4 regions of the Arthrobacter sp. IK3 genome follow, and region 3 is predicted to be linked to each of the others. Evidence: riboswitches for the same ligand, from Rfam matches in the RefSeq annotation. Region 3 holds a riboswitch; each other region holds the start of a gene.
The links. A riboswitch is a leader RNA that binds a small molecule or an ion and turns the genes downstream of it on or off. The one in region 3 is predicted to bind S-adenosylmethionine.

Region 1 (7,022 bases), on a different contig from region 3:
ACACGGGTCATCTGTGCTTCGCGGATGCCGTACTGTGCGCGCAGGCGCTGCTTTTCGCGCAGGCGGACTGCGTAGTCGCTGTCCTGCTTGCGGCGTGCGCGGCCGTGCTCACCCGGGGGGTAAGGCCGGCGCTCGAAGTACTTTGCTGCCTTGGGGGTCAAAGCAATGCCGAGGGCGCGCGAAGCGCGAGCCTGACGGCGTGCACGTGTTGAATTAGCCACGTTCACCTTTCACTGTTTTGGCGGTTTTGCCGTACGCGCCGGGAGAACCCGCCGTGCACGGCTAATACGTAGTCACTGGCCTCCATTAGGGAGAGCTCCGGCCAACCGCTGCCTTCTGCTGCAACGCAGTTACGGGACACAGTTCCACCGCATCCGGAAGTAAATCCGGCTGGTTGGTGGGATGGTCCGGCAGTGCGCTTGCCAGTCAACCAACAATGCTAGCACGCACCGGGCCCTCCGAGCGGGGGTGCCGGCGCCGCCCCGGCGGACGTTTCCGCCTATTGTCCGCGGATGATTCCGCGGAGCCGTTCCAGCCGGGCCGAGATATCCCGTTCCGCTCCGTTGGCGGTGGGCTTGTAGTAGTCCTTGCCCACCAGGTCGTCCGGCGCGTACTGCTGCTTGGCGATGCCATGCGGCGCGTCATGGGAATAGATATAGCCCTTGCCGTGGCCCAGCTGCTTCGCGCCCGGATAGTGAGCGTCGCGCAAATGCGCCGGCACGCCAATCCCGTATCCGGACCGCACGTCCGCAGTAGCGGCGCCAATCGCCTTGTAGGACGCGTTGGACTTTGGAGCGGTGGCAATGTGCACCACGGCCTCGGCCAGGATCAGCCTGCCCTCGGGCATGCCAATCATCTGCACGGCCTGGGCCGCCGCTACCGCTGTCTGCAGCGCCGTCGGATCAGCCATGCCAACGTCTTCCGCCGCGGAGATCATGAGCCGGCGGGAGATGAAGCGCGGGTCCTCCCCCGCCTCCAGCATTTTGGCCAGGTAGTGCAGGGCGGCATCGACGTCGGAACCGCGCAGGGACTTGATGAAGGCGCTGGTGACGTCATAGTGCTGGTCCCCGGCCCGGTCATAGCGCAGGGCTGCAACGTCCAGGGCCTGTTCTGCGTGTGCCAGCTCCACGGTGGGCACGGTCACGTCCGGGTCGCGTTCAGAGTACGCGACGCCGGCAGCGGCCTCCAGCGCGGTCAGCCCGCGGCGGGCGTCCCCCGCCGCCAGGCGCACCAGGTGCTCAAGGGCTTCATCACTGAGACTGACCCGGCCGGCCAGCCCCCGCTCATCTTCGACGGCGCGCTGCAGCAGCCCGGAAATGTCCGCTTCGGTCAGGGGCTTGAGAGTCAGCAGCAGGGAACGGGAAAGCAGCGGGGACACCACGGAGAAGGACGGATTCTCCGTGGTTGCCGCAATCAGGACAACCCATCTGTTCTCCACTCCCGGCAGCAGCGCATCCTGCTGTGCCTTGTTGAAGCGGTGAATCTCGTCCAGGAACAGGACGGTGGTGATGCCGTGCAGGTCCCGGGCGGTGAGCGCGTCGTCCATGACCCGGCGGACGTCCTTGACGCCGGACGTGATTGCCGAGAGTTCAACGAACTTCCGGCCCTGTCCCCGCGCCACGACGTGCGCAAGGGTGGTCTTGCCGGTTCCGGGCGGCCCCCAGAGCATGACCGAGGACGGGCCTGCCGGGCCGCCCTGCGGGGCTTCGGCCAGGGTGCGCAGCGGTGACCCGGGGGCCAGCAGGTGCTGCTGGCCAACAACCTCATCGAGGCTGCGCGGGCGCATGCGTACCGCAAGCGGGCTGCGCGGGCGCTGCCGGGAGTCTGTCTCCGCGGCGTCGTCGTCGTAGTCCTGCTGGTCCTGGTCCTCGCCGCTGTTGAACAAGTCATTCACGCTTCAAGGCTACCCGTGCCCTCTCCCCCCGCGTTTCCGCCCGTCCCGCAAACGAAATGACAGAAACTGCACGTATGGGGCTCCATACGTGCAGTTTCTGTCATCTGGATGGGATTAGAGGGAAACGGAGCCGTCGATGCAGGTGACAGACTCCCCGCCGATCCAGATGCGCCCCTCGCGGGTGAAGACCCTGACCAGCCCGGAGCGGTGGACAGCGGTGCCCTGGGTGACGGTGTAGCGTTCCTCGGCGATTCCGTCGCCGATCAGCCACTGGGCCAGTCCGGCGTTGAGGCTTCCGGTAACCGGATCCTCGGACACGCCCAGGCCGGGCGCGAACGCGCGGACCTCGAAGTCCGTCTCGGCTGATTCCGGCTGCGGGCCAATCACACCCACCCGAAGGTCGCCGATGGCGGCGTGGTCCGGACGCAGCGAGAGTACGGTCTCCGCATCCGGGAGCAGCAGGCCCAGCCAGCCGGGACCATTGTCCACCCACTGGTGTCCGCGGACCTGGTCCGGAGTAAGCCCCAGTGCAGCCGTCACGCGCGCCAGTGTCCCTTCCTCCACCGGCCCGGTGCGGATCAGCCGGGGAGCCGCAAACGCCGCCAGGCCCGCGTTGACGCGCAGGGGCACCAGCCCGATTCCGCATTCCTGCACCACCAGCCCGGGCTTGATCGGTGTGTTGCCGGCCTCGGTCCACGCGTGGCAGGTTCCCAGCGTCGGATGTCCGGCGAACGGAATCTCCCCGCCGGGCGTGAAGATCCGCACCCGGTAATCCGCCTCGTCCTGCGTAGCGGGAAGGACAAAAGTGGTTTCGGAGAGGTTCGTCCAGCGGGCGAACTGCAGCATCGCCTCGTCGTCGAGGTCTTCTCCATCCAGGACCACGGCCAGCGGGTTGCCCTGATACGGCTTGCTGCCGAAGACGTCTACCTGTTTGAACCAGCGTTGTCTCATGCGGACACTGTAATGGCTGTCTGCGGGAGTGCGGGAAGACGTGCCGTTACGAAGTGTTGCCCGGCGTGGCCGTAATGTGACGGATGTTTGCCCCGGGACATTACGGCTCCTAGATTGGTAGCCAGAATCAAGAGTTCCAGCCACAGGCCCTGGCCGGCTGGACGGCAACCCTCTCGCCGTAGCGGGGTGCTCCAGGTGACGATTCGGCCGTTCCGGTGGATCTCCCGGTCCGGCAAGTACAGCGCTGGCCTTCCGCGGTTCACGCAGCAGGCTGCGCGTCAGGCAGAGGAATCCCCATGGCACTTGAAACCGATCTCCATCCCAACGCACTGCGCCAGGCCTTTGGACGCTTCCCATCCGGCATTGCAGCCCTCTGCGCGGAAATCGACGGCGCACCGCAGGGAATCGTGGCGTCCTCCTTCACCGTCGGCGTCTCCATGGATCCGCCCCTGGTCATGTTCGCGGTGCAGAACACTTCCCGCACCTGGCCGGTTCTGCGGACTGCCGGACGGATTGGCGTGTCTGTCCTAGGCACGGGGCACGACGGCGTCTGCCGCCAGATCGCTTCCCGCGACGGCGACCGCTTTGCCGGGCTGAGCCTGCACGAAACCGAAACGGGCGCCCTGTTCCTGGACGAGGCCGCCCTCTGGCTCGAAACGTCAGTCGAGAACGAGATACCTGCCGGGGATCACGCCGTCGTCCTGCTCCGCGTCCACGGCTACTCAACCCACGACGGCGCACATGAGCCGCTGGTCTTTCACGGCTCTGCCTTCCGGAATCTCGCGGTTCCGGCATTTGCCTGAGCCGGCACCCACTTCACTAAGCTCAGATAGTGACTCCCGAAACTCCCGCGTCCGACCGCCCGTTCGCCCAGATTGATGTGTTCAGTTCCGAGGCCTTCGGCGGCAATCCGCTTGCCGTCGTCCTTGAATCCTCCGGGCTCAGCACCGCCCGGATGCAGCAGTTTGCGAACTGGACCAACCTGGCCGAGACCACGTTCCTCCTCCCGCCAACGGCTCCGAAGGCCGACTACCGTGTCCGGATCTTCACGCCCACCGAGGAGCTGCCGTTCGCCGGGCATCCCACCCTCGGCTCTGCCCATGCCTGGCTGGAAGCCGGAGGCAAACCCCGGCAGGAAGGCATCCTCGTCCAGGAATCCGCCGCCGGCCTGGTGCGGATCAAGGCGGACGACGCCGGCCTGCTGGCCTTCGCGGCTCCGGAACTGACACGGTTCGGGCCTGTTGCCCGGGACGTCCTGGACCGTGTGGCGGCCGGCCTGGGGCTTCCCCGTGAGGCGCTGAAGGACGCTGCCTGGCTGGTCAACGGGCCAGAGTGGATCGGTGTGCTGCTCGAATCGGCAGCTCAGGTACTGGCCATCCGGCCCGACTACCCGGCCATGGCCGGCCTGGCCGTCGGCGTCATCGGCCCGCACCCCGGCGGCGCCGCGAGCGAGTTTGAAGTACGCACCTTCATCTCCGATGAGCTTCCCTGTGAGGACCCCGTGACGGGGAGTTTCAACGCCGGTGCAGCTCAGTGGCTGATTGGCAGTGGAAGGGCGCCGTCGACGTACACCGCCGCGCAGGGGACGGTCCTGGGCCGAACCGGCCGCGTCCAGGTGGAAGCCGACGGCGGGGACATTTGGGTGGGCGGCGAGTCCAGGACCCTCATCTCCGGGACCATCAGGATCTGATGCGCCGGCCCGGTGGTGTGCGTCGCTGCCTCCGGACGCGCACCACCGGGGGCTCAGCTAGGCATCAAGTCCCACCCGGAACAGCACAGCCAGACTGTCGGAATTCAGTGCGGCCAGTCCCGGATTCGCAGCTGCCTGGAGTCCGGTCCAGATTTGGTTTGCGCCCGAGTTCTTCGCGTACATGCCGGCGAATCCCCGCTCCCGGTAGAAGTCGAGGTAGCTCGAGACGGCGCTCTTGATGTGCCCGTCAGCCTCCGGAAGCCATACCTGGGATCCGTCAGCCGGTGCGCACGGCGCTGCCTTTACCGGAGTTGCCGGCACCAGGCACAGGTCGGGGCGGGCCTGGCTGTGGATGGCGCCGCGGGTGTCCATGAACCAGCGCTGCTCATCCGTATCCGCGCAGGCGTTCTTGCTGATGGGCACGGTGACGCCGAGGTCCTCCCCCAACACCAGGCAGTGGCCGTTGTTGACCTGCAGCCGGCTGCCCTCCGGCAGGTACTTCTCGGAGCTTTCCATGAATCCATTCGCGGCCAGGAGGGATTTGAGCTCTGCTGCGGCAGCCGGGTCCCCGGCTTCAAGGCCTGCTCCGTTCACCCGGATAAACGCGTCCGTTGACGCAACGGCGAAATCCAGGCCGGCGATAGTAGCGAGACTGGCCGCGCTCAGCACGGCCGTCCCGGGGCTGCCGGCCGCAGCCAGCCCGGTCCAGACCTGGTTGGAGCCGTTTGTCCTCCCGTACATTCCCGCAATTCCCTGGTTGCGGTAGAAGTCCAGATAGCTCGAGACAGCGCTCTTGAGGTGTCCGTCAGCTTCCTGGATCCACACCTGGGCTCCCGACGTCCGGGCACACGGGGACGTGCTGACCGGCGTTCCGGCCACCAGGCACAGGTCAGGACGCAGTTCGCTGTGAATGGCTCCGCGCGCATCCTGGAACCAGCGCTGGGCGGCCGTGTCGGCGCACAGCGTTTTGTCCTTGGGCACGGTGACGCCGAGGTCTTCTCCCAGCACCAGGCAGTGGCCGCCGTCTACCAGCAGGCTTCCACCCGCAGGGAGCACCCGGGTGGTGCTCTCGGTGAAACCGGCTGTGTCCAGCAGCGAGAACAGTTCAGCGGTCACGGCCGCATTCCCCGACTCGAGCGGCTCCTGGTTGAGCCGGATGAAAGCGTCCACCGAGGCGGCGGTCTCCGTCTGCGCCAGGACAGAATCGGCGATGTCCCGGGCGGCCGAACTGAGTCCCCGCAGATCGTCCTTCCAGCTCGCCAGGAGCACGGTTCCCTCGGTATCCAGCACCGGCGCCGCGCGGCCTGCTACGGCCTGCAGCTTCGCCTCAAGCTCCGGCAGCTCAACGGCCCGCAGGGCTTCGTACCCGGCGTCCTGCCCAATCACCACGGCGGGACGCAGCGGTTCCTGGTTCGGCGCAATTGAAATCGAGTTGCCCAGCTTGGTGGTTGTCCCGTTGATGCGGCAGTACATCGATGCCCCGGACGGCTGGTCGGAATGCGCCAGGTTGACGTTGAACTGCTTGACACCGTCGCTGGCCTGCAGCGCGGTCCTATCCACCCGGCCGTCGGCGAAGGTGACCTCAAGCCAGCAGCGGCGGGTTGAATCCGTGGTTGCGGTATCCGCCTGCGGAAGGCGGAAAACGTTGCCGTAGTTGCTGCGGAACGCGGGGTAGAGGACTGTTTGCTCCGGCTTCGCAGGGTTGTACCCGCCCAGCAGGGTGTAGACCGGAACCCCTACCGCTGTAGGCCGGGGAGCCGAAAATGCCGGTGTCTTCACCTTCGCATCGACGTACTGACCGGCGGCGGCGTCCCAGTCCCGGTAGCCGCTGGGATAGGCGAGGTCCGGAACCACGGTGCGCAGGGAGCGCTGGGTGATGTCGGTGCTGTAACCGGTGACATGGGTGTAGCGGGAAAGGGTGCTGGAATTGCTGCCGCCGGACATGGTGTCACGGTGGTAGTTGTAGATCGCCTGGTAGTTTTGGCTGAACTTTCCGGCGCTTAGGTCGAATCCCTCGGCCGTGAAAGCGGTGTTCGAGGACAGGTTGGACCGCATCCGGTCCCGGTAGGCAATGTAGCCCCAGCCGCTTTCGCTGTGGTGGCTCGCATTGATGACCCGTTCGTCGCCCTGCTTGGACGTGTCGACCCCCGGGTAGTGCCCCAGCCCGTAGGAATGGCCGAGTTCGTGGCTGAGCTCATTGCCCACCGAGTCATACAGGGTTGCCATGCCGTTGCCGCCGCTGAGTCCGTGCCGGTGTACCCCGTTGGCGTAGTTGCCGGCGGAGTGGTGGATGATCCGCTGGTTGAACGTGCCGGGCTGCCTCTGGTCCATGGGTCCGCTGGTGGTGCCGAAGTTAGCAAGGTTTATGCCCGTGCTCACCTGGGCCTTGCCAACGTTCTCCCGCAGGTCCCCGGAATAGACATCGCCATTGACGGCGCTCTTTTCCTCGTAGACCGTTCCGGACGCCACAATGACCTTATCCAGGCG
Region 2 (7,022 bases), on a different contig from region 3:
GCTCCTCGTCGTGGAAGAAGCCGTTTCCTTCGGCCGGCACCACAAAACCGGAAAGCCCGACGACGGCGGCGAACTCCTCGGGCCGGTGGCGCATCAGCGTGCTGGCCACGGCCATTCCCATGGAGAAGCCGAGCAGGCTCACACTCGAGTGCTGTTCCCTGAGGCCGTCGAGCCAGTCCGAGACGTCCTGGACTGCCGCAACCACCCGGTCCACCGAATAATCCGGTTCGTGCATCAGCGGGAACCAGGAGTAGCCCGGACCCAGCGCCTGGGGTGCGCGGACGGAGGCGATGGTGAACTCCTGCGGCAGGTACTGCGCCAGGCCCATGAGGTCTTCCTCGTTGGCCAGGTAGCCGTGGAAGAGCACCAGCAGCGGGGTTCCGGCCCGCTCTTCCTCCGGCTTGGAGAAGAGCACAACAGGGTTCCAGGGAGAGTTGTTCGTCATAAATTCCATTCTGGCATGCGGCTCTTCCAACCTACGGTCGCGTAGCCAGGCCCTCAGGGGCAATCATGGTTCGGTGACCGAAAATGCCCAGCTCCCCTCCGTGCCATCCGATCCCCAGAACCATTCCGAGCCGCCGGTGCAGCCCGCCCAGCAGCAGGGACACCCGGACCACCCCTTCAACCGCTACGTGGCGCTGGGCGACTCGTTCACGGAGGGGATCGGCGATCCGAGCCCGGAAAGCCCGGGAGGGCACCGCGGCTGGGCCGACCGGCTGGCAGAGGAACTCGCCGCCGGGCATGACGACTTCGCCTACGCGAACCTGGCCATCCGCGGACGCCTGCTGAACCAGATTGTTGCCGAGCAGGTTCAGCCGGCCATCGACCTGAAGCCGGACCTGGTGACCATCTGCGCCGGCGGCAATGACGTCATCCGGCCGGGCGGGGATCCGGACCGGCTCGCCGAAACCATGGACGGCACCATCGCGCGGCTGCGGGAGACCGGCGCCACGGTGGTGCTCTTCACCGGCCCGGACATCGGAGCCACCCCGGTACTGGGAAGCGTCCGCGGCCGGGTGGCCATCTACAACGAAAACCTGCGGACAGTGGCCATGCGGCACGACGCCGTCATCGCGGACATGTGGGCGCTGCGGGAGCTGAGCAACCAGCAGATGTGGGCCCCGGACCGGCTGCACTTCTCCCCCATGGGACACCAGACCATTGCGGCCATGGTGCTGGAGACGCTCAGTGTTCCGCACACCCTGGAACCGGCACGGGTGAAGGAACTGCCGCCCAAGAACTGGCGGACGGCACGTTCCGAGGACCTGTTCTGGGCCCGTGAATACCTGATGCCGTGGGTGATGCGGCGGGTCCGCCGCCGCTCCTCCGGCGACGGCATCTCACCCAAGCGCCCGGACGCCGGCCCGTTCTTCGGAAAGCGGATGCCGCAGGGCTCCTCCGAGGCTGCCGGGGCGCAAACCGCCGGCGCCGGGCCTGCGGGCCAGGGCTAGGTTCCTCCGCGGAGCAGGCGCCTAGCCGAAGAAATCCTTCCGCAGCACGTCCCCGAGCTGGAGCACGTCGGTGAGGAACCCGTCGTGTCCAATGGGCGCGCTGATCAGGTGCACGCGGTTCTCGCCGGGAAGCGCGGCTGCCAGTTCGTAGGACTGTTCCGGGAAATACAGCCGGTCCGAGTCCACCGCGGCCACGAGGAACTGAGCCCGGACAGCGGCAAGCGCTTCGCTCAGGCTGCCCCGGCCCCGGGTGACATCGTGGCTCATCAGCGCCTCGGTGAGGATGACGTAGCTGTTGGCGTCGAACCTTCCTGCGAGCTTTGTCCCCTGGTGGTCCAGGTAGCTCTCCACCTGGTAGCGGCCGCGTTCTGCCGGGAGGGCAGCACCGAGCGGGTCCTCCCCCGGCTGCGGCGTCCGGCCGAACCGGTACTGAAGTTCGGCCTCGGACCGGTAGGTAATGTGCGCAATCCGCCGCGCCAGGCCCAGTCCCGCCACGGGGGCACGGCCGTTGTAGTAGTCCCCGCCGTTGTAGTCCGGGTCCAAACGGATTGCCGCCACCTGCGCCTGGGCAAAGGCGATCTGCTCACCGGTGCTGGCCGCCGTCGCTGCTATCACCGCGCACCGGGCCACCCGTTCGGGTTCCGTTACCGCCCACTCGAGTGCCCGGGCGCCGCCGAGCGATCCGCCCAGCACCGTGTGCCAGCGCCGGATGCCCAGCTGGTCCGCCAGCCGGGCTTCGGCGTGCACGGAATCCCGAATGGTCACGAACGGAAAGCGCGAACCCCACGGCAGTCCGTCCGGATCCGCGGACCCCGGCCCGGTGGAACCGTAACAACCCCCGAGCATGTTGATGGAGACAACGAAGAAGCGGTCGGTGTCGATGGTCTTCCCCGGGCCGACCAGTCCGTCCCACCAGCCCGGCTCATCCGAACTGCCTTGCGCAACGTGAGTACTCCCCGTCAAGGCATGCGGAACAAGGACGGCGTTGGACGCGTCGCTGTTCAGCTCGCCCCAGGTTTCGTAGCCCAGCACAACGTCCGGAAGGACACCGCCGGTTTCGAGTTTGAGGTCACCGATGGGGGCGTACCGCAGCACCCCGTCAAGAACGCGGACAGGGTGCTGCGGTGCAGGCGGGTAGGTGGTCACGCTGTACTTCATGCTCCCTTGGCGGCGCGGAAACCGGCATCGAGATCCGCAATGATGTCATCGATGTGCTCAAGGCCAACCGAGAGGCGGACCAGCCCCGGGCTGACGCCCGCCGCCGCCTGGGCCTCGGCCCCGAGCTGGCTGTGGGTCGTGGACGCCGGGTGGATCACCAGGGAGCGCACGTCCCCCACGTTGGCCACGTGCGAGTGCAGTTCGAGCCCATCGACGAAGCGCTTGCCTGCTTCCACACCGCCTTCAATTTCAAAGGACACAATCGCTCCGGTTCCCCGGGGACCGTACTTGCGTCCCCTCTCGTACCACGGGCTCGACTCAAGCCCTGCGTACGCAACCGAGATAACGTCGTCGTGCGCTTCAAGCCACTGCGCGACGGCGACGGCGTTTTCGACGTGCCGCTCCACGCGCAGGCTGAGGGTCTCCAGCCCCTGGGCGAGGAGGAACGCATTGAACGGAGACAGCGCCGAACCGAGGTCCCGGAGCAGCTGGACCCGGGCCTTGAGGATGTAGGCCAGGTTGGCCCCGAGGACGCCGCCGGCGCCGAGGTCCCTCGCGTAGACGAGTCCGTTGTAGCTCTCGTCAGGGGTGTTGAAGCCGGGGAACTTCTCCGGGTCCGCACCAAAGTCGAAGTTTCCGGAGTCCACGATCACGCCGGCAATAACGGTGCCGTGCCCGCCGAGGTACTTGGTGGCCGAGTGCACCACGATGTCCGCTCCCCATTCAATGGGACGGATCAGGTACGGAGTGGAGAGCGTGTTGTCCACGATTAGCGGGACGCCTGCCTCATGCGCCGCGCCGGAAATCCCCTCAATGTCCAGGACGTCCTGGCGGGGATTGGACACCACCTCGCCGAAGAAGGCCTTGGTGTTGGGCCGCACCGCTTCGCGCCACTGGTCGAGGTTGTCCGGGTCAGCAACAAACGTGACGTCGATGCCGAACTTCTTCAGCGTCTGCTTGAAGAGGTTGTACGTGCCCCCGTAAAGGCTGGGGCTGGCCACAATGTGGTCGCCGGCCTGGGCGAGGTTCAGGATGGCGTACGTTTCGGCTGCCTGGCCGGAGGCGAGCAGCAGCGCTCCGAGGCCCCCCTCCAGGGACGCAATGCGGTTCTCCACCGCTTCCTGGGTGGGGTTGCCGATCCGGGTGTAGATCGGTTCGAGTTCCGCCAGCGCGAACCGGTTGGCTGCCGCTTCGGCGCTGGGAAAGACGAAGGACGAGGTTTGGTAGATGGGCAGGGCGCGGGCGCCGGTTACGGCGTCGGGCTCCTGACCTGCATGGATCTGGCGTGTTTCGAAGGACCAGTTGGCAGACATTGTGTGCTCCCTTTATGACCAGGGGCCCCACAGGGTCGAGTCCGGGATACTCCGGAGCGACACGTGTGGCCCGCGCTTGCCGGTACGCCTGTTTGCGTACGGCCAGGTCTTCACCCGGGGCACCCCACCGCGGTTGGAGGGTTGCCGGCCAGCAAGCCGGGGCTATCTGCTGGCACTCATGACCTGTACCAATAGAACCAACGCTCCGGCAGTTGTGCAACCCATATGACGCAGCGTGAAAGTGCCGCATTACGGCGCTTAGGCTTGCCTTAGTCGAGACACAGGTCACAACGTGCCAAGATGTTCGCATGCGCCTGGATCACGTCTCTTACGCCTGCGAATCCGACGGCCTGCTGGCCACCACGGAACGCATTGCTGCTGCCCTGGGAACTGACTTCGTCAAAGGCGGAGTCCATCCCCGTTTCGGTACCCGCAACATGATCCTCCCGCTGGCCAACCACCAGTATGTTGAGGTTGTTGAAGTACTGAACCACCCCGCCTCGGACAAGGCCCCGTTTGGACAAGCCGTCCGTGCACGCTCCGACGCCGGCGGCGGCTGGATGGGCTGGTGTGTTGCCGTTGAGGACCTTGCTCCCTTCGAAGAACGCCTTGGCCGCTCCTCCGTCCCCGGCAACCGCAAGTTCCCCGACGGACAGGAACTCACCTGGCGGCAGATCGGCATCAACGGGCTGATCGCCGACCCGCAGGTTCCCTACATGCTCCGCTGGGATGAGGACAAGGCAGACCTTCACCCCTCCCGTGCCCTGGAAGGCACCGTCTCGCTGCAGTCGCTCACCATTGCCGGCTCGGCCGCACGGGTGACCGAGTGGCTGGGCATGCCCGTCGAAAAGCCGCTCGAGTCCGTGGATGTCACCTGGGTCTCTCCCAAGGGCACCCCCGGCATCATGTCCGTCACCTTTGCCACCGAGAAGGGTCTCGTCGAGATCTAGTTCTAGCTCCGGTCTGCGGTTCTGCTGCCAGTTGCAGCTGGCAGCAGAACCGCAAACCAGTCGGCTCCCTGTCATCCACATTTGGGGCCAGGACACTGGTGGGATTGCTTGCCTGCCCGTAGAGCTACGGAATGGATGCAGAACTTTTATTCGTAGCCGACGGTCATGCCGGACTGGGCAAGCCACTGTCCGAACGTTGCCTGGCCGGGGAACTGGTTCGTCTGAGGCGCGGCGTTTACGTCGACGCTGTCGCATGGGGCCGGTTGCCTCCCCGGGAGCGTGAACGGCTAAGGATACTGGCGGCTGTCGAGTCCGCCGTGGGGACCCGCGTCCTGGTACAGGAGACGGCAGCAGTCATTTGGGGCATTCCCGTCGTCGGTGCGTTGCCTGAGATTCTGCTTCTGGCATCCACCCGTTCGCACGGCCGGCGCCGGGGCGACCTGCGTTGGACCAGGCGGAAACTGCTGGATCCACTGGTTGTGTATGCCGGGGTGGAACTCACGTCCCGCGCGCAGACCGTTATTGACATGGCCGCCTATCTGCCCTTTGAACGGGCCCTTCCAGCTATGGACCATGCCCTCCGTCCTGACATGTTGAAAGGGTTCTCTCCGCTCAGCAAAGATGACCTTCGCCTTGTTGCAGGCAGGCTTCCGGATTCCGCCAAACGTAGCCGGGCATTACGGGTCCTGGAGTTCGCTGACGCCCGCTCTGAATCACCGGGTGAGTCGTTCTCCCGAGCTATCCTCCGCCGGCATGGGTTTCCAGCACCGGAACTGCAGCAGGAATTCCGGTCCCCCGGCGGAAAACTCCTCGGCCGCACTGACTTCTTTTGGCGCGAACACAGACTGGTCGGCGAATTCGACGGTGCTGTGAAGTACGGACGAAACGTTGGGGATCCCCGCACCCAAACAATGCAGCCGTCCTGGGAGACGCTCGTTCGGGAGAAGCGGCGTGAAGACGCCATTCGGGCGACTGGTGTGGGATTCGTGCGATGGTCCTGGACCGATCTCCAAGGTTCACCGCAGAATCCCGACGGACTGGTCCAGCGGCTGGTGAGGGCGGGTCTGCCCCGAAAACGACGTCGATGATCCCGCTGCCAGTTCCGATATCCGCTCACGACTGGCAGTTCTGCTGCCGGTTCTAACCGGGAGCAGAACTGCTAGGCGGTCGATTCCGTGGAAACCGGCAGCAGAACCGGCAGGCTACCGGACGAAGGCACGAAGCAGGTCCGCGTTCAAACCGCGGACGACGGCGGGATCCACCTTGAGCACCCGGCGGTCGTAGGTGAGCAGCCCGTTGACCTCATCCTCGACGTCGGTGAGCTGGGTGTAGACGGTGGCGGCAAGGCCTTCCCGCAGAGCCGGCTCGATCTGTTCGCGGTGCAGTGCCGTGAACGCTTTCTCGAGCTCGGCCCGGCTGCGCAGGGTTTTGCCGTAGCCAAAGACTTTGGTGTTCCAGGTGTGTCCTTCGACGGGGAGGCTGAAGCCGCCGTACTCGGAGAGGACGATGACCCGCGGGTCCCGCTGCCACCGCCGGCGGATATGGAAGGGAACGGCGTACACGTGCAGACTCTTGGCGTCGCCGGCACCCTGGTCATGCCAACCGCTGGCATGGTCAATGGTCCGGGTAGCATCCAGCTCCCGGAGCTCAGCAGCGACGTCGGCGGCGTCGAACTGGCCCCAACCCTCGTTGAACGGAACCCAGACGGCGATGCTGGGAACGCTCCGGAGCAGCCCAACGGTCTCCCGCACTTCACGGCGGAACGCCTCGCGGCCGGAGGCGTCGCTGCGGCCGAACTTCGCATACCGGCGGTCGCTCCTGCTTCCCCGGCCCGGCAGCGGCACAGGTTCAGGCGCCCGCCCATCCCCCATTCCGCCGTTCACCATGTCCTGCCAGACCAGCATGCCCAGCCGGTCGCAGTGGTGGTACCAGCGCAGCGGCTCGATCTTGATGTGCTTGCGCAGCATCGTGAAGCCTAGGTCCCTGGCCGTCTGGATGTCGAACACCATGGCATCGTCCGAAGGCGGCGTGTACAGCCCGTCCGGCCAGTAGCCCTGATCCAGCAGGCCGGCGTGCAGGTAGGGTTTGCCGTTGAGCAGCAGGCGCTTGTGTCCGGCGGGATCAATACCGGTGCCGAACGTCCGCAGACC
Region 3 (7,022 bases):
GTTCCGTCGATCACCACGGTGGAGTTCGGCAGTTCGCGCCGGCCCTTGGAACCGAAGGTGAAGAGGACGCCAATGCCGCCGTCGATGTCCACGAGGGAGTCGATCTTGGTGGCACCGGTGCGGGCGGAGATTTCGTAGAGTTCCTTGCGGCGGCCGTTCAGGTACTGGGCCAATTCCTTCAGCTTCAGGGCGCGCTGGTGGAAGGTGAGCCCGGCCAGGCCCCGGTGGCCCACAGTGCGGCCGTGTTCAATGGCCGCGGCGGTGTCCAGGCCGTCGGTGCTGACCAGGGCGAGCAGTTCGCCGGTGGAGGCGTCCCGGACTTCGGCGGAGCTGGCGGAGGTGTTCTCCGGGGTCCACCATTCGTCCTGGACGAAGCTGGGGACGACTTGCACGTCTATGGCGGTTGAGGTCATCTTTGACGGACCCTTTCGGTACTGGACGTTCGTTGGCCTGTCCGGCCCGGCTGGCCGCAGCTGCGGCACATGCCGATAACTGACCGGACGGTCGGTAATGAATCCAGCCTACATGAGAGTGCCGTGCCGCACATCACCCTGGCACCTGGCTATTCCTGTATTTTCGGCGCGGGCGTCTCCCGGCACCCTTCGTGTTCCGCCGCTGCGGTGGGGCCGTTACCGTGTTCCGTTACGCGGCACGGCGCTGCGGACAACGACGTCGGAAGGCAAGGACATGTTCGAGTTACGCAAGTGGAGGCGGGCGGCAGCCGTGCTTTTAAGCGGATGCCTGCTCACGGCAGGCTCCGTGGTGATGCCGGTGGCCGGAGCCGCCGCAGACACTCCGCCGGGATGGACCGCGTCCGGCCTTGACCGGGACCGCGGGCACCATGGGCCGTCCAAGGGCTGGGACCGCGGCGGGAAGCGGACCGTTGACTATGTGGCGCTCGGGGATTCGTACGCGGCCGGATTCGGCGGCGGCGCGGTGCTGGACGCGTGCGGCCGGACTGCCGAGGGCTATCCCGCGCTGCTGGACGCACTGCCCAGGATTGAACTGGATGCTGACGTTACCTGCGGCGGCGCCACGGCGTCCACGACGCCGCCTGCGCCGCCTGCCGGGCCGGTGGACCTGCCGGAGCAGATCGCTGCCCTGCAGGCGGCAGGCAGCATCGACCGGAACACGGACCTGGTCACCCTGACGATCGGCGGCAATGATGTCCGTTTTACGGAAGTTGTCATTGCCTGTGCCGGAGCCGAACTTCCGGCCACCTGTGAACCCGCCCTCGCCGCAGCGCAGGCGTACGCGGAGACCGCATTGGCCCCACAAGTACGCCAGTCCCTGGCGCAGCTGCGCATCCTGGCGCCCCGGGCGGAACTGGTCCTGGTGGGCTATCCGCACCTGTTCGACGCAGCAGGGGCTCCCGGCCTGCTGACCGCGGAGGCAGCCGGGCTGTTCAACGCCGGCACCGACGCGCTGAACGCAGTGCTCGCTGCCCAGCTCCCGGACCGGCGGTCTGCGTACGTGGATGTCGTGGACGAGTTTGCCGGGCATGGTGTTGGCTCTGCCGATCCGTGGATCATTTTCGAACGGGGCCCGTTCGACCTGCACCCGAACGCCACCGGCTACCGCGACGGGTACCTCGCAGCCATCACCGCCGACGTCGACCTGCATCCGGGCAGCGGCCACCCCTGCCGCGGCCGCCGCTGACCGCAGGCCCTCCCTCAGCACGACGGCGGTGCCCGCCAAACGCGGGCACCGCCGTCGTGCCTTTGACTCCGGAAGAACTACTTCATGTGCGGAACCACTACGGCGCGTCCGGTGAGCTCACCGGCTTCCAGCCTGCGGTAAGCCTCCAGCGCGTTGTCCATGCTGTAAAGCTCCACCTCGGGCTTGATCTGGCCGGCACGGTACATGGCAACCACTTCGTGCAGGTCCTCGATGGTGCCCCAGTAGGTGTTGGTGACGGTCGATTCGTACGGCGTGGTGAAGAAGCTCCACTCGAATGTTCCGCCGGCAATACCCACCACGGTGAAACGTGACTGCGGGGCCATCGATGCGGCCGCCGTCTTGATGGTCGGGCCGGCCCCCACGAAGTCGAATGCGGCATCCACGCCGCGGCCTCCGGTGATCTCACGGATACGCTCAACCTGGCCGTCACCGCCGGGCACCACAACGGCGCCGGCTGCCTCTGCCCGCTTCATGGCGTCTTCCTTCATGTCCGTGGCAATCACGGTGGCACCGGTCAGGGCCTTAAGGATCTGGACCGCCATCTGGCCGAGTCCGCCCAGGCCAATGACCAGGGCGTACTTGCCACCGCCGGCCAGGTTCGGCAGCGAGTTCTTGATCGCGTGGTACGGAGTCAGGGCTGCGTCCGAGAGCGGGGCGGCAGCTACCGGATCGGCGTCGCCCAGGGGCACGAGGTTGCGCACCGGAGCCACCATGTACTCGGCCATGCCGCCGTCGCGGCCCAGACCCATGCCGAGGTACGGCATCTCCGCAGCGTTCTCGCAGTACGTGTCCTGGCCACGGGAGCAGGCCTTGCAGCGGCCGCAGCCCACCGGACCGTAGACCAGGTACGCGCCGCCAACTTCCACGCCGGTCACACCTTCACCAAGTTCTTCGACCCAGCCGGAGTTCTCGTGGCCCAGAACGAACGCCGGCGGGATCGACCCCGGGGCACCTTCCTCGAAGTCCTTGTACAGGGCGACGTCGGAATGGCAGGCTCCGGCACCGGCCACCTTCAGCAGGACTTCTCCCGGGCCCGGCTTGGGCCGCTCGATGTCCGTCAGGGACGGGAAAGTCTGCCACTTCTCAAATACAACTGCACGCATGATGCCTTCTTCTTTGAATCGGTTGGGTGGAGGTTATCCACCTTCCTCACCATACATGCATTTACATGTACCCAATTCGGCAGCCCCGGAGGATGTACCGGTGTCCCTGCGGGCTGCTAACGTAATCAGTGCTTCACGAGATATGGCCTCCGCACCCGTCAGGGTACGGAAAAGCTCCGACTGGCCATGCACCAACCCCACTGTTCGGCGGGTGGTTCGGATGACGAAGCGGCCCGCGTCCAACCGGAGCGGGCAAGGACACTCATCTCGAAGGACACGCTGTGATTCCCTCCAGTGACCCGCGCTGCACCGCTTTCTACCCCGGCCATAAGATCCACTGGATCCACGGCGGCCGCCTCATGAGGTACGACGACTGGATCGACGTCGAAGTCCATGCCGATCCGGAGCTGGACCTGATCTACCTGGTGCTGGACGGCCGGCAGCAGATCATGTGGCACCACGATGTTCCGCTGGTGGCCGAGGCCCTTGCTGCCACGCAGGGACAGCCCCAGTGGTGCACCCGGTATTCATCCCTGATGGTCCCCGGTGCCTATGCAGGCCGGAACCGGAGCTCTTTTTTCTACTTAGCCACTCCTGAGAGGGTGGTTCCCTGCCGCGGCCGGGTTCCGCGTCATGACGCCACCATGCAGGACCACGGTTCTGCCTGAACCCCGACCGCCGAGATGGCAGAAACTGCCCGAATGAGCGCTGTAACGTGCAGTTTCTGTCATCTCGATGGGGAGTCGAGAAGCCGGGACCGGAGCCGGGCGAGGGTTTCCTCGCCGGTTCCGGCACTGCGCAGGTAGGCTGCGGCGTCGAGGTCCCGCAGGAAACTGAGCAGCTCGGCTTCGGCAGCGTCCGCGCGGCCTACCAGTTCGGCGTCGTCCAGCGGACGTTCACGCGGTTGCTGCTGCCTCCGGTGCCAGTCATTGATACCCGCCAGGGCTGCCCGGTAGTCCGCGGCGATGCCCTCCGGCGGGACGCCGGCCAGGTCCAGCAGCAGTGCCGCCACCAGGCCGGTGCGGTCCCGGCCTGCGGAACAGTGGAGAACGACGCCGCCGGGCGGCGCATCGGCAACAGCCTGCGCGATTGCCGCGAACTTCTCCGGCCAGCGGCGCAGGTTCTCCGCGTAGAACCGCGGCGAGCTCATATAGGGGCCGGTCAATGCGGTGAAGTCCGGATCGTCGGGTGCCTGGGTGGGCAGGTTCAGGAAGCGGATGCCGCGGACTGCGGCCGGCGGCACTACGGGGTCCGTGTCCCGGCGGCCAATCTCCGCTGCGTTGCGCAGGTCGACGACGGTGCGGACACCGGCGTCGTGCGCCTGCCGCCAGCCTCGGCCCGTCAGCCATTCGGAGCGCCCCATCCGGTACACGCGCCCCGGCTGGACGTACCCGCTTACTGCCGGAATTCCCCCGAGGTCCCGCGCATTCGCGGCGCCCTCCCAGTTCACAGTGCGGTTCGGCCGGTTCCCCATGCCTCCAGCGTAGGCGTCATGGCACCGCCGGCGTCACGAAAAGCAGTCCGGGGGCGATACTTGACCCTGACACTGTGGAAGGCAGGAGAACTGAGGCATGTTATCCATTGGAGCGTTCGCGCAGATCGGGCAGGTGACCCACCGCATGCTGCGGCACTGGGACACCGCCGGGCTGCTTGTACCCGCCCACGTGGATGAGTTCAGCGGCTACCGCTCCTACGACCCGTCCCAGCTCGAGCGGCTGCACCGGATTGTGGCACTGCGTTCCCTCGGCTTTGGCCTGGACGATATATCCGCGATGCTCGCTTCCGGGGTGGATTCGGGCCGCATCGCCGGCCTGCTGCGCATCCGGCGTGCGGAAGTCGCGGAGGAAGCGCGGACAGCGGCGGCTCGGCTCATCGACGTCGAGCGCAGGCTCCACCTTATTGAAAAGGAGAATGCCATGACCCAGATCGAAATCATCGAAAAGCCCCTCCCCGCCGTCCGGCTCGCGGCCCGGCGCGCTGTGGTGTCCGAACAGCCCGAAGTCCCCGGCGTCGTCGGGCCGCTCTTCGACGCCGTCGGGGCGCTCCTGGCACCCTCCGGTACGCCGGGCGGTGTGCCGGTGGCGGAGTATGACATGGACGAAGACGGCCTGCGGATCACTGCCGGTTTCGCGCACACAGGACCGGTGCCCGACGGCGCCGAGGCAGTTGAGCTGCCGGCCGTCCCAACGGCAGTCTGCGGAGTCCACCTCGGGTCAATGGAGCACATTGCCGAGAGCTGGCAGGCGGTACACGCCGAGATTCTTGCCCGCGGTTTCACCCTGTCCGGTCCGTGCCGTGAAGTTTACCTGCGGTCGGAGTCTGCGGACCAGGCCGACTGGGTCACTGAGCTGCAGCAGCCGGTCGCCCGGGCCTAGCCGGAATCCGGTAGGCAGCCGCGCACCAGCTACGAGGAGGCACCGGTGAACAAAGCCGAGATCCGGCTGTGGTGGCTGCCGGTGGGCGCCGGCGGACACGTGGTGATCCACACCAGCCGCTGGTGGGAGCACTGGCATGCCCTGCGCGAAGGGCGCAGCCCCCGCCCGCTGTTCCACGCCGCTCTGGAAATACTGGCCCCGGCCGGTCGCTACGCCGTCGAGATGGCACCCGCGTGGGGCCGGAGTGCCGGCGGCCCGGGGGTGGTGGCGACTGGCCCGGTCGGTCTCCGGCTGCTGGGACGTTTTAGGCTTTTCCGGTATGAGGTGAGGTGCTGGCGCGGGGGCGTCATACCCGATCTCGGCTACGCTCCCGGTCCGCCGGTGGTGTTCGGCATGGACTCATCCGACGCCGCGGCCCTGCTCGCGCGGGTCCCACAGGTTCCCCGCTTGGTGTGGGGTGCCAAAACGTCCGCCGGCGATATGTGGAACTCGAACTCCCTGGTGTCCTGGCTGCTGCAGGAATCGGGCGTGGACGCCGCGGCCGTTTTCCCGCCGAACGGGGGCCGGGCGCCGGGCTGGCTTGCGGGCGTTGATGCCGCCCGGGTTCGTTAACGGCAGCAGCCCGCGTGCTCGCTCTACTGGGCGAAGCACTCGGGCTGCTGTGTTTGGCGAAAAACTAGCTCCAGTCGAAGAAGCCCTTGCCGGTCTTGCGGCCGAGTTCGCCGCGGGCCACCTTGTCCCGCAGGATCTGCGGCGGCTCGAAGCGCGGACCCAGGGTGGAAGCAAGGTATTCGGCGATGCCGAGGCGTACGTCCAGGCCCACGATGTCGGTGGTCTTCAGCGGGCCGGTCGGGTGCTTGTAGCCCAGGACCATGGCGGCATCGATGTCCTCCGCGGAGGCGACACCCTCCTCGACCATGCGCATTGCTTCGAGGGCGATGGCCACACCCAGCCGGGAGCTGGCAAAGCCGGGAGCATCATTGACGACGACGGGCGTTTTGCCCAGGTCTGCGACCCAGGTCCGCGCAGCCTCGGCGAGTTCGTCCGAGGTCTGCTTGCCCAGGACCACCTCGATCAGGGTGGAGGCAGGAACCGGGTTAAAGAAGTGCAGTCCGCAGAACCGCTCGGGACGCTGCAGCTTCTCCGCCAGTTCCGAAACCGACAGGGAGGAGGTGTTGGACGCCAGCCAGGCATCGGCGTCGAGCTGTTCCTCCACAGCCTGCAGGGCCGAAGCCTTCAGGTCGAAGTCTTCCGGAACTGCTTCAACAACCAGGCCGGAGCCGGCAAAGTCCGCGTAGTCCGTGGAGACGCTGAGCCGGGCCACCAGGGCGTCGAGGGATTCATCCGTGGTGCCGCGCTCGACGCTCTTGGCCAGGTTGGAGGCGACGCGCTCGTATGCAGCGTTTGCTGCCTGCTCGTCGCGCTCGACGACGACGACGGAGGCGCCTGCGGTGCAGAAGGCATGGGCAATGCCTGCACCCATGCGGCCGCCGCCGAGGACACCGACCTTGGAGGGAACTGTCATTTCTTTTTCTTCCTTTCCAGGAATGCCTGCATGCGGTCGAACTTCGCCTCGGACTCGAAGAGGATGCCCTGGGCGAGGGTGTCGATCACGGGGTGCGCCTCGGCCGGCGCGTGGAACACGGACTTGGTGATGCGTACGGCCAGCGGGTCCTGCTTCGCGATCCGGTCGGCCAGGGCGTTCGCTGCGGCCAGCAGCTCGTTCGCCTCATGGATCTCGGTGACCAGGCGGGCCGCGAGGGCTTCCTCGGCGTTGAGGATGCGGCCGGCCAGAAGGATTTCCTTGGCCAGGGGTTCGCCCACCAGTTCCTTCAGGCGCCAGGTTGCGCCGGCTGCAGCCATA
Region 4 (7,022 bases), on a different contig from region 3:
GGCGCTCCTACCGTTGAGGGACCCGCAGCTTCCAGCTAAGGAGAACCCCATGGATCCATCAGCCGAAGCCTCAGGACGTGTGCTTTCCGCCGACGGAACGCCGATTGCCTGGCAACGGCAGGGAGAAGGCCCGCCGCTGGTGGTGGTGGACCCCGTGATGGTGGACCGGACCACCTCGGGGATGGCCGGTGTTGCCGAACTGCTGGCCGCCGGGCACACCGTCTACACCTATGACCGCCGAGGCAAGGGTGAGAGCGGGGACGGGGAACAGTACACCCCCGAATCCGAGGTAGACGACCTGCTGGCGGTGGTGGAGACCGCGGGCGGAACGGCGGCCCTGCTGGGAACCTCCTCCGGCGCGGTCCTGGCGCTGCGGGCCGCCTCGGAGTCCGCCGTCATTTCGAGCGTGATCGCCGTGGAACCGCCGCTCACCGAAGACAGTGACGAGGACCCGGACATCCGCCCCGAACTGGATGAGCTGCTGGCGGCAGGTGACCGGGCCGGTGCCGTACGGCTGTTCCAGGAGTCCATCGGGGTGCCGCCGGAGATGATTGAGTCTTCGGACACCAGTCCGTTCGAGCCGGCCGCGCACACCATCTCCTATGACCTGACCCTGCTGCTGGAAACCGATGTGCGGTCCCTGACCGGTATCCGCGTTCCGGTCCTGGTGCTGGCGAGTTCCGGAAGCGATGACAGGCTGCGCGAATGGGCGCGTGAAACCGCCGAGCTGCTGCCGGAAGGTTCTTTCCAGCTGCTGGAGGGGAGCTGGCACGGGCTTGATGACCGGATCCTGGCCACCGCCGTCGAGGCGTTCCTGAACTAAAGGCGGCTGGAATAGGCCCGGTGCCGGGTGCGTTTTCCCCTGAGCGTAGGGTGGGAATCCTGCATCGACTCAAGGAGGTACCGCATGGCGCACCGCAACGATCCCGAGGTCGTTACCCGGCTGCTCACGTCTAAAGGCCGCTGGGCGGTAGTGGGCCTCTCGAACAACCCGGCCCGCCCCGCCGTGGGGGTTTCACGGTTTGTCCGGGACTCCCTGGGCATGGAGATCATTCCCGTGAACCTGTCCGGCCAGGCCTTCGACGGCCAGCAGGGTTTCCGGAAGCTGGCGGAGATCCCCGGCCAGGTGGACGTTGTGGACTGCTTCGTGAACTCGGCCAAGGTGGGGGACGTCGTGGACCAGGCCATCGCGGTAGGCGCCAAGGCCGTCTGGCTGCAGCTGGGAGTGGTGGATGAAGACGCCGCGAGGCGTGCCGCGAACGCCGGGCTCGACGTCGTCATGAACACCTGCCCGGTCATTGAAGCCGGGCGTTTCGGGCTCTAGCGGCGGAGCGCCGCGCGAAACCTAGTTCCGCAGGTCCACAGGCAGGGAGCGGTGCGTCTTCCAGGCCTGGAGCATCTGGTCCCTGGTGCCGCCGGGATGCGCTGCATGCCAGTCCCGCGAGAAGCGGTTCAACTCGAATTGCCGGCCGATCGGCCGTGCCGCAGTATCCCGGGTGGCGTGCCAGTGATCCAGCGCAGCGGCCAGCGTGGCGGTGCCGTCATTGGCGGCGAAGAACTCGCGCATGGGCGCATCGAACCTGAATCCGGGGCCCAGGGCATTGACGAAGAATTCCCGCAGCACCTGGGTGCAGGGATGTCCCGCCGGAATAACGGTGTGGATGGTCAGCGGCGGAACCAGACGCTCCCGGGAGGAACGGGGACGGGTTTCCGGGGGAGGAAACGGTGCGCCGCCCAGGAATGCGGCTATCCGTTCGGTGAGCTGGTCCTTCGAACCGGCAGCGGATAGTTCCTGCGCGCGGGCGAATGCCTGCAGCTCATCCTTGAGCCAGTACCAGCGGCGGAATTCCTCCGGCCCAAGCGAAGGGGCGAGGGCGGGGCGTTCCGTAGCTGTCACGTTCCCATCCTCCCGGACAGGCCGGAGAATCGGTGCTCCCGCGCCGGGCCCGGGCCAAGTGATTTCAGAGCTTCGGTGCGGGATGGCGCAGGACGCCGGAAGACGTAACAAAACCGATTGTGACGCCGGAGCACGTTACGTGCCGACGCATTGGGCCGCACGGGGAAATGTTCTGGCCCTACCGGGGTACGCGCGGCTTAGATAGTTCCGTAACCATCCAGAGCGGCTGAGAGACCTGGCTCCGTGACGCCGCAGCAACCCCCTTCCGCGGGCAATCCCGCCGAAGCAGGGTGCTACCGCCAGGACCGATGGAGAAGCACCTGCTCTTATCCGGTCCGTGTTCCCGTGCCCTGAGGTCCGGGTCCCGTTCCTTCCCGCAGCGTGCACCTCTTCCCGGGCTTAGACCGCAGGAGGACAGCATGATCCGGATTGAAAACGTCTCTACCGTCTTCGGAGGCGGTGAATCGGCCTTTACCGCTGTGGACAACGTCAGCCTGGCCATTCCCAGGGGAAGCATCCAGGGCATCATCGGGTTCTCCGGGGCCGGCAAGTCCACCCTGCTGCGCAACATCAACCTGCTGGAACGGCCCAGCGCCGGCCGGGTACTGGTGGACGGCACGGACCTCACCCAATTGGGGGACGGTGAGCTGCGTGCCGCACGGCATGAGATCGGCATGATCTTCCAGCACTTCAACCTGCTGAACAACCGCACCGCGGCGCAGAACGTTGAGCTCTCGCTGAAGTTCGCCGGAGTGAAGAGTGCCGCTGAGCGGCGCGCCCGGGCATTGGAGGCGCTCGCCGTCGTCGACCTTTCGGAGAAGGCCGGAACCTACCCGGCGAAACTTTCCGGCGGGCAGAAGCAGCGCGTCGCCATTGCCCGCGCCCTGGCCACCCGCCCCAAGGTGCTGCTGTGCGACGAACCGACCTCCGCCGTCGATCCGCGCACCACGGCCTCCGTGCTGCAGTACCTCAGTGATGTGAACGCCCGTTTCGGCATCACGATCGTGGTGGTGACCCATGAAATGAATGTCATCAAGGCCATCGCGGACAACGTGGCCGTCATGGAGGAAGGCCGCGTGGTGGAGCAGTTTGCGCTCGCGGAACTCTCCCGTCCCGGCTTCACTCCGGCCACGGCGATCGGCCGGTACCTGATCTCGGATGAGATCACCCTGGACCGCGCTGCCCGGGAAGGAGCCCGCGTTGCTTGAGCGCATTGCCGAAGTGTGGCCGGAACTGCTCGCCGCCCTGGGCCAGACCGGCACCATGCTGCTGGTGGCCATTCCCCTTGCGGTGCTGATCGGCACCCCGCTGGGGGTTCTCCTGTACGCCCTCGGCCCGGATGGACTGGCACACAAGCCCAGGCTCCACCGGATCCTGGACTCGCTGGTGAACCTGGTGCGGTCCTTTCCGTTCCTGATCCTGCTGATCGCCATCATCCCGTTTACCCGGTTCGTGGTGGGAACCACCATCGGAACGGCAGCCGTGATTGTGCCGCTGACCATCAACGCCATTCCCTACTTCGCCCGGTTCGTGGAACAGAACCTCACCGCGCTCGGCGGAGGAGTGGTGGAAGCCGCCCGTTCCATGGGCGCCACCCGCGGGCAGATCGTGCGGGACGTCCTGCTGGTCGAAGCCCGTCCGGCGCTGATCAGCTCAATCACCATCATGACGGTCAGCTTCATTTCCTACTCCGCGATGGCCGGCCTGGTGGGCGGCGGCGGAATCGGCGACTTCGCCATCCGCTACGGCTACTACCGCTATGAGACCGGGCTGATGCTCACCGCCATCGTGCTGATGGTCCTGCTGGTCCAGGCCGTGCAGCTGGGCGGCTCCTGGCTCTCCCGCCGCGCCGACAAGCGACTCTAGCCTTCCCATTCCTACCGAAAGAACCCCATGAGCACTCCCAGTACCCGCTTCAACGGGCCGCGTCCGCGCCTGCTGCTGAACGCCTTCCTGATGAACACCACCAGCCACATCCGCGGCGGGCAGTGGCGCCACCCGGACGCCGAACAGCACCGCTTCAACGAACTGTCCTTCTGGACGGACCTGGCCCGCCGGCTCGAAGACGCGAAATTCGACGCCCTGTTCTTCGCCGACGTCGTGGGCCTGTACGGCAACCACGACGGCGGCTGGGCCTCCCACGTGCGCCGCGGCCTGCAGGTGCCGGCCAACGATCCGCTGCTGCTGCTTGCCGCCCTCTCCGGTGCCACCAGCAACATTGGGCTCGCAGCGACGTCGTCCGTGGTGCAGAGCCACCCCTTCCACTTCGCCCGGCAGCTCTCCACGCTGGACCATCTCTCGGGCGGCCGGGCCGGCTGGAACATCGTCACGTCCGTACTGGAGAACGCGCACCGCAACTTCGGCGGGGACGGCCTCACCGAACACGACCGACGCTATGACTGGGCGGACGAATACACCGACGCCGTCTACAAGCTCTGGGAAGGGTCCTGGGACGAGGGCGCGCTCATCCAGGACAAGGACGCCGGGGTGCACGCGGACCCGGACAAGGTCCACAAGATCCACCACCGCGGCGAGCGCTACTCCATTGACGGGCCGCACCTGAGCTCACCGTCCCCGCAGCGCACCCCGGTGCTCTTCCAGGCCGGCAGCTCCGGGCGCGGTCAGCAGTTCGCTGCCGCCAACGCCGAAGCAACCTTCATCTTTGCGCCCAACCCGGCCCATGCCGCGAAGGTAGCCGCCGGAGTCCGGGCCCGTGCTGTGGAAGCCGGACGGCTCCCGGATGACATCAAGGTGTTCACCGGCCTGTCCTTCGTGGTGGGCGGAACCGAGGCGGAAGCGCAGCGGAAGAAAGCCGAACAGGATGAATACCTGGACCTGGACGCGGTCATCGCCCACATTGGCGGCGGCCTGGGCATCGACCTCGGCGGCCTGGACCTGGACACCCCGCTGGGAGACGTGCAGACCGAAGGCGGGCGCGGCGTGCTGCAGGCCATTATCGACTCCACCCCGGGCGGCAACCCCACCCTGGCGGACGTCGCCCGCTACCGCACCGAGGCCCAGCAGGTCACCGGCACGCCGGAACAGATCGCCGACGAGCTTGAACGCTGGCAGGACGCCGGCGTGGACGGCATCAACATCATCAACGCCGTCCTGCCCGGCTCCTACACGGACTTCATCGACGGGGTGCTGCCCGAACTGCGCCGCCGGGGCCTGGCCCAAAGCGACTACGCCCCGGGCACGCTGCGGGAGAAGCTTTTCGGTGCCGGCCCGCTGCTGAACGAACGCCACCGTGCCGCCGCATTCCGCGGAGCCTTCACGAACACCCTTGCAACGTCAGGAGCCAACTGATGACCGCCAGCCTGCTGACCCGTTACGGCCATACCTCGGCCCCGGAGGCTGTCCCCTGGTTTGAGATCGCCGACGAGGTCGCCGCAATCCTCGGCGCGGATGCCCTGGAACGCGACGCCGCCAACAAGCCGCCGTTCACGGAAGTCGAAATCCTCCGCCGGTCCGGGCTGCTGCCGCTGACCATTCCGGCCCGCTTCGGCGGTGCCGGAATCAGCTGGAGCACCGCGTTCGAGATTGTGCAGCGGGTGGCGCGGGCGGACAACTCGATTGGCCAGCTGCTGGGCTACCACTACATTTTCCAGGCCTTCCCCTACATCGACCTCGATCCGGCGCGGGGGCAGGACCTCGCGGACGAGTGCCTGATCCACCAGTGGCTCTGGTCCTCCACCGGCACGCCCCAGGGTCCCCAGGCCACCGCCGTCCGCACCCGAGGCGGCTACCTGGTGACGGGCAGGAAACCGTTTGCAACCGGCAGCCGGGTGGCGGACAGGATTTACGCGAGGGCAGTGCTCGACGACGGCTCCCGGCTGGCGCTGGTCATCGACACCGCCTCCGAGGGCGTGGTGCGCCACGATGACTGGGACGTCCTCGGTTCCCGCCTCACAGCCACCAACACCATCGAGTTCCGGGACGTGTTCGTGCCGGACTCCGAGGTGATCACCAACCTGGGAACGCATGACGGCGAACGCCTCCCGCACCAGGTCCTGACCACACCCGCGTTCCAGCTGCTCTTCGCCCACGCCTACCTCGCTGCCGCGGAAGGAGCGGTCCTTGCCGCCCGGGATTACACCCTCGGCTCCGCCCGGCCATGGTTCCACGCGGAGGTTGAATCGGCGTCGGACGATCCGTTTATCCAGAACCACTACGGATCCTTCACCGCGAGGCTCCAGGCGCTGGCCGCCGTCGTCGAGCAGGCCACCACCGCCCTGCAGTGGGCGTTCGACGCCGGGGACTCGCTCACCGCCACGGACCGGGCCGGAGTCGCCGAGCAGATCGCCGCGGCGAAGGTCACCGCCCACGAGGTGTCTCTCGATGTCACGGCGCGGATCTTCGACGTCACCGGTGCCCGGGCGGCCGGAAGCAAATACGGGTTCGACAGGTACTGGCGGGACGTCCGCACCCACACCCTGCATGACCCCGTTGCCTGGAAATACAACGAACTGGGCCGGTTCTTCCTGAACGGGACCGAACCGGTTCCCTCCGCCTACCGCTAAACACACTCGCACTTCTTCGAAGGAATACCCATGGAACGCAGGAACTTTCTCAAACTCGCACTTGCCGGTGCCGGAACCGCTTCACTGGCCGCCGCCACCGGATGCGGCCTGACCGGCGGGGCATCGGCGTCGGGCGACAAGACCATCAAGATCATTGCCACCGAATCGGCGCCCTACCAGGAGCCCACCAAAATCGCCGCCGAGCTGCTCAAGGCCAAGGGATGGACGCTGGAAGCCACCTACGTCACGGACATCATCCAGCCGAACCTCGCGGTTTCCAACGGCGAATTCGATGCCAACTACTTCCAGCACGGCGCGTACCTGCAGCAGTTCAACGTGGACCAGAAGCTCGAAGTGCAGCCGTTGTTCTACGTTTACGGGTCGCCGGCCGGGATCTGGTCCAAGCGCTACTCCAGCCTGCAGGACCTGCCCGACGGCGCCAGGATCGCCCTGCCGGTGGACCCGGCTAACAACGGGCGCGGGCTGGTGCTGCTGCGTGACGCCGGGTTGTTGGAACTCAAGGACGGAGTGGGCGTAATCCACACGTCACAGGAAAGCATCACGGCGAACCCGAAGAACTTCGAGTTCGTTGAGGTTGACCA

Region 1: it holds a riboswitch for S-adenosylmethionine, as region 3 does, so the genes downstream of both, ACSLGO_RS12280 (flavin reductase family protein) here and ACSLGO_RS01190 (hypothetical protein) in region 3, are expected to answer to the same signal.
Region 2: it holds a riboswitch for S-adenosylmethionine, as region 3 does, so the genes downstream of both, ACSLGO_RS09950 (bifunctional o-acetylhomoserine/o-acetylserine sulfhydrylase) here and ACSLGO_RS01190 (hypothetical protein) in region 3, are expected to answer to the same signal.
Region 4: it holds a riboswitch for S-adenosylmethionine, as region 3 does, so the genes downstream of both, ACSLGO_RS04135 (methionine ABC transporter ATP-binding protein) here and ACSLGO_RS01190 (hypothetical protein) in region 3, are expected to answer to the same signal.

Annotation. Positions count from the first base shown of each region.
Region 1 is NZ_JBPPSW010000008.1:132,401-139,422, reverse strand. It holds gene rpsD (30S ribosomal protein S4) at 1-221, opposite strand, end outside; gene ACSLGO_RS12290 (replication-associated recombination protein A) at 500-1,894, opposite strand; gene ACSLGO_RS12285 (PhzF family phenazine biosynthesis protein) at 2,009-2,845, opposite strand; SAM riboswitch class IV at 2,971-3,090, shown strand; gene ACSLGO_RS12280 (flavin reductase family protein) at 3,142-3,648, shown strand; gene ACSLGO_RS12275 (PhzF family phenazine biosynthesis protein) at 3,678-4,535, shown strand; gene ACSLGO_RS12270 (M66 family metalloprotease) at 4,593-7,022, opposite strand, start outside.
Region 2 is NZ_JBPPSW010000006.1:162,694-169,715, forward strand. It holds gene ACSLGO_RS09935 (alpha/beta hydrolase) at 1-445, opposite strand, end outside; gene ACSLGO_RS09940 (SGNH/GDSL hydrolase family protein) at 582-1,451, shown strand; gene metX (homoserine O-acetyltransferase MetX) at 1,473-2,609, opposite strand; gene ACSLGO_RS09950 (bifunctional o-acetylhomoserine/o-acetylserine sulfhydrylase) at 2,606-3,922, opposite strand; SAM riboswitch class IV at 3,990-4,106, opposite strand; gene ACSLGO_RS09955 (VOC family protein) at 4,231-4,872, shown strand; gene ACSLGO_RS09960 (hypothetical protein) at 5,004-5,960, shown strand; gene ACSLGO_RS09965 (glycoside hydrolase family 2 protein) at 6,075-7,022, opposite strand, start outside.
Region 3 is NZ_JBPPSW010000001.1:247,416-254,437, reverse strand. It holds gene paaZ (phenylacetic acid degradation bifunctional protein PaaZ) at 1-413, opposite strand, end outside; gene ACSLGO_RS01200 (SGNH/GDSL hydrolase family protein) at 688-1,659, shown strand; gene ACSLGO_RS01195 (NAD(P)-dependent alcohol dehydrogenase) at 1,737-2,783, opposite strand; SAM riboswitch class IV at 2,915-3,048, shown strand; gene ACSLGO_RS01190 (hypothetical protein) at 3,065-3,451, shown strand; gene ACSLGO_RS01185 (tyrosine-protein phosphatase) at 3,511-4,257, opposite strand; gene ACSLGO_RS01180 (MerR family transcriptional regulator) at 4,355-5,158, shown strand; gene ACSLGO_RS01175 (hypothetical protein) at 5,204-5,770, shown strand; gene ACSLGO_RS01170 (3-hydroxyacyl-CoA dehydrogenase family protein) at 5,835-6,683, opposite strand; gene ACSLGO_RS01165 (enoyl-CoA hydratase/isomerase family protein) at 6,680-7,022, opposite strand, start outside.
Region 4 is NZ_JBPPSW010000002.1:298,635-305,656, forward strand. It holds gene ACSLGO_RS04120 (alpha/beta fold hydrolase) at 50-823, shown strand; gene ACSLGO_RS04125 (CoA-binding protein) at 908-1,324, shown strand; gene ACSLGO_RS04130 (SAP domain-containing protein) at 1,346-1,897, opposite strand; SAM riboswitch class I at 2,108-2,212, shown strand; gene ACSLGO_RS04135 (methionine ABC transporter ATP-binding protein) at 2,317-3,105, shown strand; gene ACSLGO_RS04140 (methionine ABC transporter permease) at 3,098-3,763, shown strand; gene ACSLGO_RS04145 (LLM class flavin-dependent oxidoreductase) at 3,791-5,206, shown strand; gene ACSLGO_RS04150 (acyl-CoA dehydrogenase family protein) at 5,206-6,420, shown strand; gene ACSLGO_RS04155 (MetQ/NlpA family ABC transporter substrate-binding protein) at 6,451-7,022, shown strand, end outside.